DNA from 3 places in the Pontibacter sp. 13R65 genome. Region 1 is predicted to be linked to each of the others. Evidence: riboswitches for the same ligand, from Rfam matches in the RefSeq annotation. Region 1 holds a riboswitch; each other region holds the start of a gene.
The links. Region 1 has a riboswitch for cobalamin ahead of ACMA1I_RS20675 (TonB-dependent receptor). Riboswitches for the same ligand answer to the same signal wherever they lie in the genome.
Positions count from the first base shown of each region.

Region 2: another riboswitch for cobalamin. It lies ahead of ACMA1I_RS13835 (cysteine-rich CWC family protein); the one in region 1 lies ahead of ACMA1I_RS20675 (TonB-dependent receptor).
Region 3: another riboswitch for cobalamin. It lies ahead of ACMA1I_RS01490 (TonB-dependent receptor); the one in region 1 lies ahead of ACMA1I_RS20675 (TonB-dependent receptor).

Region 1 is NZ_JBLIQL010000026.1:32,951-37,113, reverse strand. It holds gene ACMA1I_RS20685 (iron ABC transporter permease) at 1-369, shown strand, start outside; gene ACMA1I_RS20680 (ABC transporter ATP-binding protein) at 369-1,421, shown strand; cobalamin riboswitch at 1,487-1,684, shown strand; gene ACMA1I_RS20675 (TonB-dependent receptor) at 1,791-3,986, shown strand; gene ACMA1I_RS20670 (cob(I)yrinic acid a,c-diamide adenosyltransferase) at 4,065-4,163, shown strand, end outside.
Region 2 is NZ_JBLIQL010000010.1:164,832-168,994, reverse strand. It holds gene ACMA1I_RS13850 (hypothetical protein) at 1-170, opposite strand, end outside; gene ACMA1I_RS13845 (hypothetical protein) at 193-411, opposite strand; gene ACMA1I_RS13840 (rhodanese-like domain-containing protein) at 782-1,165, opposite strand; cobalamin riboswitch at 1,456-1,665, shown strand; gene ACMA1I_RS13835 (cysteine-rich CWC family protein) at 1,837-2,076, shown strand; gene ACMA1I_RS13830 (hypothetical protein) at 2,661-2,921, opposite strand; gene ACMA1I_RS13825 (malectin domain-containing carbohydrate-binding protein) at 2,929-4,163, shown strand, end outside.
Region 3 is NZ_JBLIQL010000001.1:348,063-352,225, forward strand. It holds gene ACMA1I_RS01485 (DUF5074 domain-containing protein) at 1-25, opposite strand, end outside; gene ACMA1I_RS01490 (TonB-dependent receptor) at 50-1,966, opposite strand; cobalamin riboswitch at 2,072-2,280, opposite strand; gene ACMA1I_RS01495 (DNA-3-methyladenine glycosylase) at 2,776-3,387, shown strand; gene ACMA1I_RS01500 (PQQ-dependent sugar dehydrogenase) at 3,632-4,163, shown strand, end outside.

The DNA.
Region 1 (4,163 bases):
CTCGATGCCCTGCTGCTGGGAGAGAACTACGCCAGAAGCATGGGTCTGACTGTTAACCGGGCACGCCTGCTCATCATTACGAGCACCAGTATCCTGGCTGGCGGCATAACCGCTTTCTGTGGTCCGATTGGCTTTATAGGTATTGCTGTGCCGCACCTGGCCCGCTCCCTTTTTCATGTATCAAACCACCGGGCGCTTATTCCCTACTGCTGCCTCACAGGCACAGTGTTCATGCTCCTTTGTGACATTATCGCGCAGCTACCCGGCAGTCAGACCGTGCTTCCTATTAACGTAATCACAGCACTGATTGGCTCTCCTGTCGTTATCTGGATTATCATCAGCCGAAACAATTTAAGAGCTTCTTTCTGATGGACCAGACCCAACAGCCCATTTTACAAGCCCTCGATTTGACCATCGGATACAAAAAAGGGGCAAAACGCGAGATGAAGGTAGCGGGTCCGCTTCAACTAACGGTGTATCCAGGCCAGCTGATATGCCTGCTAGGACCTAACGGAGCAGGTAAATCAACTTTAATACGCACGCTGGCTGGCCTCCAGCCTATGCTGCATGGTACTGTAGAGATAACTGGAGAAAGTATACACCAGCTGAAGCCGGCAGAGATGGCCCGGAAACTGAGCATGGTGCTGACAGAAAAAGTCAGAACTGGGAACCTGAATGTTTATTCCCTCGTGGCCCTGGGTCGCTATCCCTATACAGGCTGGCTCGGCACTTTAAGTACTGCAGATAAAAAGGTTATCCACTGGGCCATTGAGGCTACTAAAACAGCGCCATTTCTGCACCGGAAAACAGACCAGCTGAGTGATGGTGAGAACCAGAAAGTAATGCTGGCCAGGACGCTGGCACAGGACACACCGCTCATTATATTGGATGAGCCAACTGCCCATTTAGATTTGCCAAACAGGATAGAGCTCATGCGCCTGCTGCACCAACTGGCAAGGCAAACGAAAAAAGCTATTCTGCTGTCCACACACGAACTGGACCTGGCGCTACAGGCGGGCGACCAGGTGTGGTTGTTAGATGCTGAAGGAAAGATGAAGCAAGGTGTACCTGAAGATCTGGTGTTGGACGGCTCCTTCGAGGCTGCCTTCGATAAGGCAGGCTTTCAATTCGACAAAGCCACCGGCACTTTTAATATGCACGAGCCGAAAGACCGACACATACACATGATTGGAGAGGGCGCTACAGCCTTCTGGACCCGAAGGGCGCTGCAAAGAGAGGGCTTCGCTGTCTCAGGCGAAAGCCAGGAGGATGATACGGTTGAGGTGATTGTGCAGGGCGACAAAGCCAGATGGGTAAGTAAACTTGACGGCACCTATACAGAACACCACACTATAGCTGACCTGCTGGCGGCTTTAAAAGCAGTGGCAAGCGCAGCTAATAAGGCCAAACAACGGATATAACACTGACAGAAAATAACTATTAACTATAACCACCCAGAATGAAAAAATAGACGACCACAAACTAAAACGACACACCGTATACAGGTGGCTATGCCGCAAAATGCATGGCCTTAAAAGGGAATCCGGTGAAAAACCGGAGCAGTCCCCGCTGCTGTAATCCTGCGAAGCGCCTCTGATAGTATGTGCCACTGTTCTGCAACAGAATGGGAAGGCCATCAGAGGTCAGGAGAGCCAGAAGACCTGCCTATGTACAAAAGAGCACTATGCATTCGGGTGAAATGCTGGCAGGCCCATTTTTCATGAAGAATAAATATGCCTGTGGCAATCAGAAAGCCCACATCCAAATCCTTGTAATCAAAAACTAATACAATGAAGCCAAAGGCACATTATTCTATTCTCAGAAACGCATTTATTCTGGGGGCTACCTTCGCCACCTTTCCTGTTGCTGCACAACAATTTCCAGCCGATACCCTAAAGGTTAAAAACTTATGCGAAGTGGTGGTGACAACCACCCGCTCAGCTGTTGAAAAAAACAAAACTCCACAAAGTATAGAGGTTATTTCGCAGCAGGATATTGAACTAACTCCAGCACAGGATTTCACAGACATCCTGAAGAAAAATTCTACTGTCAATGTGATACAATACCCAGGGCTATCTGCCGGTGTAGGTATCAGAGGTTTCCGCCCACAGTTCAGTGGCTTAAACCAGCGCACCTTGTTGCTCGTTGACGGGCGACCTGCCGGAACTGTAAACCTGGCTACTATCAACCCGGCCGATATTGAGCGCGTTGAGGTTCTGAAAGGTCCTGCATCTGCCCTTTACGGCTCACAGGCAATGGGTGGCGTGGTAAATGTGATTACCAGAAAGTCGAGCGGTAAAATCAGGTCTTCTGTATTTGCAGAGTATGGCTCCTTCGAAACGGTGAAAGCTGGTGCTATCACAGGCGGTAACATTACAAAAAAGCTGGACTACGACCTTTCCTTTACCACCTTCGACAGAAACAGGAACATGAAACTGGGAGAAGGCAATTTGTTTCGGGACATGCTGAATGCGGGCACAGCCACTAAATATTACGCCGAAGGCCCTGAGGAAGTAGATGACAGCCGAGGCGATGGTTTGCGACGGGAGTATACCCGGTTAAACTACAACACAGGGAGCCTGCGCTTAGGTTACCAGCTTAGCAGCAACTGGCGCGTTGATGTAAAAGGCGAGCGTTTTGTGGCGAAGAACGTAGAGGCTCCCAGTGATATTGCTTTTGGCAACGAACAGCCAAGCATAAAAGATATCAGCAGGGCAAACGGCGAATTAAGCTTATCTGGTAACTTCAGAAATCACCAACTTTCTTTAAGAGGCTATACGGCAGAGGAAAACAACTATAATAATACACTGGTGTCGCGCGGCGCTCCAATTGTCCCCTACCTTTCCTTCCAAAGCAGTACTGCCTGGCAAGGCATACAGCTGAAAGACGTTTACCAGCTGAACCAGCACACCATTATCGCCGGCGTAGACCATAACAATGCCTCTACCAGATCCCGGTCCTTTAACAGCGATAACACCGAAAGGACACCATACTCTCCGAGTTACAGCCTGGTATCATCAGCCGTATATGTGCAGGGACAGTTTCGTTTTCTAGAGGAAAAATTAATTGTTAACCCGGGCGCGCGTTACGACCTCATTACCTACAATGTAAAGCAAACACCGCTCCTGAACACCTACATGCCGGGCAAAGAAACCAACCCCTTCTTTAGCCCAAGCCTGGCAGTGCAGTACCAGTTGCTGACCCCACTTACAGTGCATGCTTCAATCGGCCGTGCTTTTGTAACGCCGGATGCCTACAATGTGGCTGGCTATTCAGAGTCGGTGGCCGCTAACGGCAAGGCGGCTGTTACGCAAGGCAATCCAAACCTGGAAACTGAAAACAGCACTACCTGGGATGCAGGGCTTCGCTTTGGAAAAACAGGCTCAGGCTTTACAGCTGATATCACCTATTTCCGAACCCATGTTAATGACCGTATCACCACGATAAGAACGAACCCTGAAACGGCAGAGTATACGGAAAGTGGCTATGAAATAGCCTCCCGTACCACCTATGTAAACGCCAATGAGGCAAACATAAATGGCCTCGAAGCTGAAGTAGGTTACGACTTCGGAGCTTTGCAAAACCACAGCTATATACTCCGCCTGTTTGCCGGCGCTACTTCTATCAGAAGAGCAGAAGAAGTGACCATAGCAAGCGATGGTTCTGCTACGGCTAAAGATATCGCGAATGTGGCAGACCTCACCATGAACTATGGTTTGGAGTACAGCAATCTTAAAGGACTGAACCTACGCCTAAACGGGCGCTATGTAGGCAATAGAAAAGACACGGATTTCAACGACCCAAAATACCCGATAATAGAATATCCGGCTTTTATGGTGCTGGATTTCAGCACAGCCTACACCTATGCGCAGCAGCATACCATTACCCTGTTAGTGAACAATATCACAGATGAAAACTACTACGAGAAACGTGGCTATAACATGCCAGGCCGTAACTTCACTGTCAGATACGGTTTCACATTCTAAGGGAATGATTCACCTGCTCCGCCGGATGTAATTATCTGGCGGAGCAGATTTATTTTAAAACATGAAAAAAAGAAACAAATGAAGATATATACTAAAAAAGGCGACAAGGGCACCACGGGTCTGTTTGGCGGCAAGCGCGTTTACAAAGACGATGTGCGCGTAGACTGCTACGGCACT
Region 2 (4,163 bases), on a different contig from region 1:
ATATAATCGTTCCAGTTAAAGCTAAGCCTATATACATGAAAGTTAAATAAGTACTTCAGGTTTACCTGGAGCGCCTCTGCAACAGCATCGACAGTTCGCGACCTGATAAGTGTATTAGAAAACTTAGAAAATGCCTCATACCTGACCCTATAAACCTGACGACTATCCATTGCTGTCTGCTATTGCCCAAGTCTACGCCTCTAAAAAGCAGGCTCCAGTAACTCTTCGTCCAGCTTGCAGCCCCCTCTCTTTCGATACATTGCAGATGATCAGTTGCTTCATGGTGTTCAACACCTGGCCCACCAGCAAGATAGACTGCACTTTAACCCAGTTATTACGCAGCAAAGTAGCGTTGCTGCTCTGGCATTTAAACCTGTTTAACACAAAAGAAATTTGCAGACTCTGCATCATTTTGTCATAAACAGAGCGTACCTATGAGGTGACATCTTCATAACTGACCATACTGAATCTGCTGGATTGGGTAGTCGTAGGCATAAAAAGGTAAAAGGTAATCTTTTAACAAGGTACTATTAAAGCTCAAAGTTAAAACCATTTCTGCTCAAGTCAGCAATAATAAATTATTAAACTTTACATATACCTGCTTTTTACTGTATTTCAGTATTAGTTGAACTGAAGCTATAGTTAAGCTTTTACCTCCTGCCACAGTTGCACCAAACCGATAAATGATGGCTTATAGGCAGGCACTAAAAAGGCCAGCCTTCTACATCTTTAGTGCAGTTGTTAGCCCCTCCTGCAACAGCATAAGGTTTGCCCAGCAGTTTTAAACCTTTGCTACAGCGCCTCCTTGTTCTTTCCAGGCATTAAAACCGCCTGCTATATGCGCAACATGCTTTACGCCCATCTCCTGTGCTTTCTGGGCTGCCAGCGCAGACCGGCCACCACTTTTGCAGTAGAACACCAGTTCCGCATCCGATGCAAAAATGTCTTTATGGTAAGGGCTATGCGGATCAATGTAAAATTCCAGCATACCGCGCGAAGCATGAGTAGCGCCTGGCACTTTTCCTTCTCTAACCAGTTCCGGCTCATCGCGCACATCTATAAACCGAACATTTTTATGGTTGAGTAGCGCCATTGCATCTGTCACTTCATAGGTTTTTATCTGTTGGTTGGCTTCTGCCACCATTTCTTTTAAGGTCTTTTCCATTGTATTTGTTTTAAAAATGAATTTTGCTCTGTGCAATTTGTAAAAGAGTTGAAAATCTTGGGGAGCGAGGGCATGTGCAAAGCACAAAACAGGCTTATTTTGTAAGTCTGTACCGATTGTAACTGATTTAGCCTGATGGCCAATAATATTTATACTTACGTATTTCAGGCCAAACTGTCCTGTTTCCAAGCCTGCCCCATCATAAAAAACACGCTGCAGGTGGCCTGGCTGTAGAACCTGCAGCAAGAACCTGATACTTTTCATTATCTTCGACCTCGAAGTTCTTTACTTTATTCTTCCGGATATCAGGTATATGGGTAACACCACACTTAATAAGGAACCATGTGAAAATTACGGGCTGTGCCGCAACTGTAAGTAACAAAACGAGTTGTTGCCAACTAAAGTCCATTATTCCCAATTACGACGCGGGGTGAGAAGGACGGCAACTCTGCAGGGCGAAGAGGCGCTGCTGCAGCAAAACCAGGAAGCAGTGGCGCTTCGCAAATAATTGGCGCTCATTCATAAGCCAGCCGTAAAGGCACAAATTGCTGCTATTGCCTAACAGCAGGAACGCCTGCACCCGCTTTACAGGTGCAGGCCTTCCCTTTCTCAAATTCTGCTAATGAAAATAGCCTTCCGGGGGCAAAAACTTATTTTAACTTACATACCCTATGCCACACCACGAAGACAAAACCTGCCCCAGGTGCCAGCAGCCATTCGAATGTAAGGTTGGCTCTATTTTGCTTTGCCAGTGCAGTACCGTTCGCCTTACCGAGGCAGAGCGCCAGTACTTAAACACCCGCTACTCCGACTGCCTCTGCGCTACATGCATGAAAGAACTACAAACAGAATTTAACGTGCAGCAATTTGAACAGAAGCTGAATCGCCTCATGAACCAGTTGCGGCAGTAGAGTTTTAGCCTTACCCAAATACACTGTTAGAAGCTGTAAGTATATACAAGCGAGTATAAGGTGCACAAGGCTAAAAACACTCCCGAAAGGCCTTTTGTATTAGCAGAATTTGCAATGTGTGTATTTTCGTCACCGCGTACTCAATGGTGGAGCTAAGTCCATGTTACAGGCAAGGCCGCAACCCATTGCCAAGCGAACATAACTCTGACTCCATTTTAGGCAAGTACAAGTTACAAACGTTATCAGCCAGTAATATAGAATGCTTAGCATCAGAATGAGGCTGTTTACTAAAAATTTTAAATAAATTATTAAAATGATCATAACTAAAAGTTCTTAACCTGAAGAATTCCGTATAGCAAACTAAATTATATTTATAATTATTTTAACTATAATAAGCTCGTTACGCATCCGAGTGGCTTGTACTCCCAAAACTATTCTGTAAGAGTCCACGCCATTTCAGGATACATTCTTAGCCTCCATATCTTTATTAGCTCCTCCTTCTCCACGCGCCTCTTACAGGCCTTACCAGTTGAAGTGCTTTCTGCATCCCAGAAACGACCATTATTTAAGGCTATGAAAAAGAGCTATCTGAATTTTTTAAGAATTTTAGGATCTGTTAATCCAAAGTTGGCTATCGTGTTTTTAAGCATGGGCAGCAGTCTTCTTCTGATATTTGCTGTCATGCCACCGAAGGATGTAGTGGCATCAAAAATAACTGGCTTAAGTGTCAAATTAAACTCTGCTGCCCCCTCTATGAGCAGCCTCACAGCCTTCACGCCAGATGCCTTCTCCAGCTTTAAGAGAAAATTGGCAAAGACAGTTTTGGTGCAGACATCGTCAAGCAACGCTTATATGGTAGTCGAGAATCTTGATAAATTTCCGGCACCAGATCGCTTCACTGCTTCACGTATCCAAATACCGTGGCGAAGAACAAATCCTGACGGTACCTTTACAGCTTACAACGCTAATCATGATAAACTAAGGCTAAAGATCAGCAACCGAGGCACCGGAACACTTACTATTAACAGCCTTACCCTTAGTAATACCACTGCCTGGAAAATAATCTCCATCAATGGCTCCACGCCATCCTTGCCCAGAAGCTTAAGCACCGGAACCTCTGTAGAGGTACTCATACAATTTGTTGCGAAGGATTTGGGAGGCCGGGTTAAAGTTCTTAACAATACCCTTACCATCAACTCCAATGATGCCTTACATCCTGTTAAAGAGGTAAAGCTGCATGGCCTGTGGCAGTATAAGGGAGAAGGTAATAACGAGCCTTATGCCCAGGAGATTATCAATGCCTTCGGCTTAAAAACAGTAGTAGGGTTTAATGCCAACGACGGCTCTTCTAACCGAGGTACCGTAGCGGTTCCAAATTCTGATGAGGTTCTTTCGCCCTATTTCATAAGGGCAGACTTATCTAAGCCAGTGTACGTAATTCAAATGGCAGCTTACCACGGGTGCTGCAGTCAGACAGAAAAAATTGAGTGGCACGCCAAGGGGAGCACGGCCGTTAACAGTATATTCACGCATATAGGGCTGGATGGCCAGACGCTACTGCCAAGAAAGGGAAACACTAATCTAGTGCCTGCAGATGGTTCCTTTTCACCCTCAGGTGCTTTCGGACTGAAAATACAGAAATCCTACACCGACAGATCCTTAAACTACCAGGGCAAAATCGGTGTCCGGATCTGGAAGGCCAGGGATGCTAACGGCAACATTGTTCCGAATGCTTATATCATGGCCATGGATTACCTGACATCCACAGGCGTTAACTACGACTATCAGGACAATATCTATTATGTGAGCAATTTAAAACCCGAAACTGGCTCAGCTCATTTCTCTGAGTTGGCTGCAACACCCTCAGCTGTCTCCTTTGGTTCTCTGCTAACTGGTAGCAGCAAAACCATAAGTGTTAACCTGAAGAACCTCGGGAAAACTTATGCGGGTGGCAATGATCCATCTATTCAACTCACAAGTGTGGCAAATATAACCGGCACAAACCGGTCCGAATTCTCGGTTACCGCTATCCCCACTACAGCACTTGCTCCACAGGGTAGTATCAACTTGTCGGTCAGCTTTAAGCC
Region 3 (4,163 bases), on a different contig from region 1:
TGCGGAAAGAAGTAAATCTTTTCATTGTTTAAGGTTTAGTATAGTTTAGTTATGGGATTATAAAGCGAAGGTTGAGGGTGTAGGCACGCGGCGGCATGGCTCTGTTGACCATGGTCTGATACTCAGTGTTGGTTACATTGTCGGCGCGCAGGGTGCAGTGGAGGCTGCCAGGGCCAAGATTAAACTGCCGACCCAGTGCCAGCCCCAGCAAGGCAAAGCCAGGCATGCTGCTGGAGTTGTTGTTATTTGTAAAGCGCTCGCTATTATAGAGCAGGTTGCCGGTAAAGGTCCACAAGCGCCAGGCGGCATCGGTGGAAAAGGTAACCTTGTGCAGCGGCACGTAGGGCAGTTGCCTGTTTAGCTCAGCGGCGGAGCCCTCATAAGACTTTATTTGCTGGGTGGAGGTAAGGGCGTAGCCAAACGAGAGGCCTGGCCGGAATTCACCTACCACGGTAGTGGCTCTGCTGCTCAACTCCAGGCCCTGCGAACGTACCTTATGCAGGTTCAGCGGTGTCCAGTACCCAAACCCAGATTCTGCCCAAAGCACCCAATTATCTACGAGCATATAAAAACCAGTAGCTTCCGACTCCAGCGTAAAATTGCCTTTGCTGTAGGTGTGGCGCAGACCACTTTCGGCTTGCCAGCCTTCCTCCGGCTTCAGCAGCGGGTTGCCGCCTGGTCTCCAGAAACGTTCGTTCAGAGTTGGTACCCGATAACTGCCCGATACATTTCCTTTTAAGTAAAACTGGTGTTCTCCTAAGTTCATGAACTGCCAGTTGGCTCCCAGAGTAGGAGTAGGTACCGGGTTGTAGCCTTTTATAAACGCTTGGCGCAGGTTCAGGCTCAGGGCCAGCCGTGGGGTGGGGTCGTAGCGGAAGAGCAGAAAGGCAGCAGCACGGTCTTCTGAAACCTGGCCACCGTAGCCTTGCACATCGGCTGCAAAATGTTGCAGGCTTAGGCCGCCCCGCAGGCTCCAGCTCTGGCCATAGGTATAGGTTTGCTCCGCTTGCAGCTGATAGGTGTTAATGTCGGTTACAGAATTGTTGCTAACATCTGTGTAGTGCAGGAAATCAGAAAAATAGGCTGCTTTTACCGTTGTTTCGCCAATGCGGCTGGTATACCCGAACTCGGCCATCAGGCGCAGGTTCTTATCGAGTTGCTCTGCTTTGTTGGCGGCTGCTCCCATGGCGGGTTGCAGTTGCCGGTGGGTGTAGGTGTACCAGCTCCGGAAGGCAAGGTAACTTCTGGGTGCCAGCTTCCACTTTAGGTCCTGTGTTAGCCCTTTCTGTTGCACCCGTGCATGCTCCTGGCGTGTTTCTGGTGCTCCAAAGCGGCCAAGGTCGTGGTAAGTGAAGTTGTTCTGCGCCTCCTGCCAATAGCCGCTGGCTCCCACAGTTAACTTGTTGCTGCTGTAGCGCACGGCGGCGTTGCTGAAATAGCGCCCAAAGCTGCCAACTTCCTGTTGCAACTCCGCCCCAATTCCTTTTCCTGCTTGTTCCGGAGATTGAAGCAGCACTGCGCCCCCAATGGCACCGTTACCGTAATGGGCTCCTGCTGCTCCATGTTGCACTGCCACACTCCCGATTCCGCTTAAGGGCAGCGTGGCAAAATCGTTCTGGCCCAAAGAGGGCATGGCAATATTAAGCCCGTTCCAGAGTACAGCGGTGTGCGAAGCAGAAGTGCCCCTGAAAGAGACACTGGAGATGCCGCTGGCTCCATATGTTTTGAGGTACAGGGGAGTGCGGGTCTGTAAGGCTTCGGCAAGAGTGCCGGAGGCATAAGTGCGCAGGTAGCTGCTGTCTAGAGTACTTACCCGACTACCGGCCGCAAAAACCTCGGCTGGTTTGCCAAACACCTCCACCGCTTTTAGCTGGTAGATAGAGGTATCCTGCTGCGCCCTTGCTATTACGGCAAGACAACAGAAAACCATCAAAAAAAGTACACCACGAATGGTAAATTGTTCCACTATACATCCGCTTAAATCCCGAAGCATGCAAAAGGGGGTACAGTGGCAGGAGTAGCTAACGCAGGTGAAGGCGCTGGCCGTGCCGCTTTTTTCCCGAAAGCATACGACTATTCTAATCGAACTGGCAGGTCTCCTGGCTCTCTTCAGTTAGTTCGCCTTCCCATCCTGGTTGCAGGACAGTGGCTGTGGTTGTGAACTAACCCTTTGTCGAAGATTACAGTTGCGGGAACAGCGCAGGTATTCCACCTGCTTCCCTTTTAAGGCTCGTGCTACGGCAGGTAGTAGTACAAGCCACCAATCTGGGTGCAAAGGTAGGAAACTGTTCTGATTTAAACTGAAATTAAAATTGATGCGAGGCATAGCCTTGTGCCTCAGCAGGCATTAAATACCTCTGGAAGGCTGTTTTTATTAGAAGAATTGAGTCGGTTGTTGATTGCTAATTGTTGAGCTGTTAGTTTTTGATGATTTCTAATTATTAAATGGCTTCATGGTTGTTTGGGAGGGGGGGAGCTTTGGATGAGTGAGACAACAATGTTCCTCAATCAAATCATGGACCCCTGACTCAAAAACTCCCAAACTCTTCTGAAGGATATTTTTATTCTAATAATTGCTGCCTTGTTGATAGTTGGTTTGCGGGATTCTGATGGAGTGAATCAGTGTATGAGAGAAGAGGACTTGTTTCTGAACCAAACTACTATAACATCCTGATCATCGTTTTTCCGTCATTTCAAATTTTTTAATTTGGCGAAGCTATATCAAACACAAGTGGCTAAGTGCAGTATACAGGAGCTAAAACAAAAACAGTTCAAATGATAACCGGAGAAAAGCTTCCTCTTTCTTTTTATACCCGCCCCAACGTGGTGCAAGTGGCGCAGGATCTGCTTGGCAAATACCTCTTCACGAACATAGGCGGCATGCTTACAGGAGGCAGAATTGTAGAGACAGAAGCTTATTCAGGAGAAAACGACCGCGCCTGCCATGCTCACCTTAACCGAAGAACGCAGCGCACCGAAATTATGTACCAGCAGGGCGGTGTGGCTTATGTGTACCTGGTGTATGGCATCTACCATCTGTTTAATATCATTACGAATGTAGAAGGCAAAGCCGATGCCGTGCTCATACGTGCCATAGAACCCACACATGGGTTGGAGGAAATGCAACTCCGCCGAAATATGCCTGTTGTTAAACCAAATCTGACCGCTGGGCCTGGCGTGATGAGCATTGCCCTCGGCATCAGCAAAAAACACTACGGCACTAACCTGACAGGCGATATTATTTGGGTTGAAGATAGAGGAGAGCAGGTACCTCCAGAGAAGATATCCATTGGCCCGCGCATAGGCATAGATTATGCCGGAGACGATGCCCTACTGCCCTGGCGCTTCTGGCTAAAAGAAAACAAATGGGTGAGCCGTAAAAAGTAATTCCCATTTTATTGGATTAAATATCTATTGGAGAATCAGAATTACCGCACCAAAGTTAATCATAGGAAGGGTAAACAAACTAACTTGTTATTCTGTTAAACCAGTTGAAAAGTAAGACGCGAAATCAGTGCCTTGCATGGAAGTATTTTAGGCACAACAAGATAGCAAGTGGCCAAATTGTGCTTAACCATTGGGCATGGTTGCGCGTTCACCTATTTATTATCCACTAAAAAAGAAAAAAAGCATGGTAAAAATTGCACCTGTTTTAGCAGCATCACTTCTTATATTAAATGCCTGCAATAGCGGCACAAACGACGCAAGTAAACAAGAAGCCATCGGGAACGAGGCACCGGGCCAACCTGTAGAGACCAGAGAGCAGGATGCTGGTTATGAGCCGGCGTTTCCGGGCCAAACCCGTGCACCAGGCGTTAAAACAAATACGGCCTATGAAGTTCGGGTGCTGACCGACCAGCTAAAAAAACCTTGGGGCATTACTACTCTACCTGACGGTCGTTTCCTTATTACAGAAAAAGAAGGAACTATGCGCCTTGTGTCGCAGGATGGGCAGGTAAGCGAGAAAATAACGGGCATACCAGAAGTGGACGCAAGAGGCCAGGGTGGGTTGCTAGGGCTGACCCTCGACCCAGAGTTTGCCTCTAATAGAACCATATACTGGGCTTTTACAGAGAAAAGAGAAAACGGGAACTTAACATCGGTGGCAAAAGGAATGCTCTCCGCCGACGATAAACGCATAGAAAAAGCATCAGTCATTTACC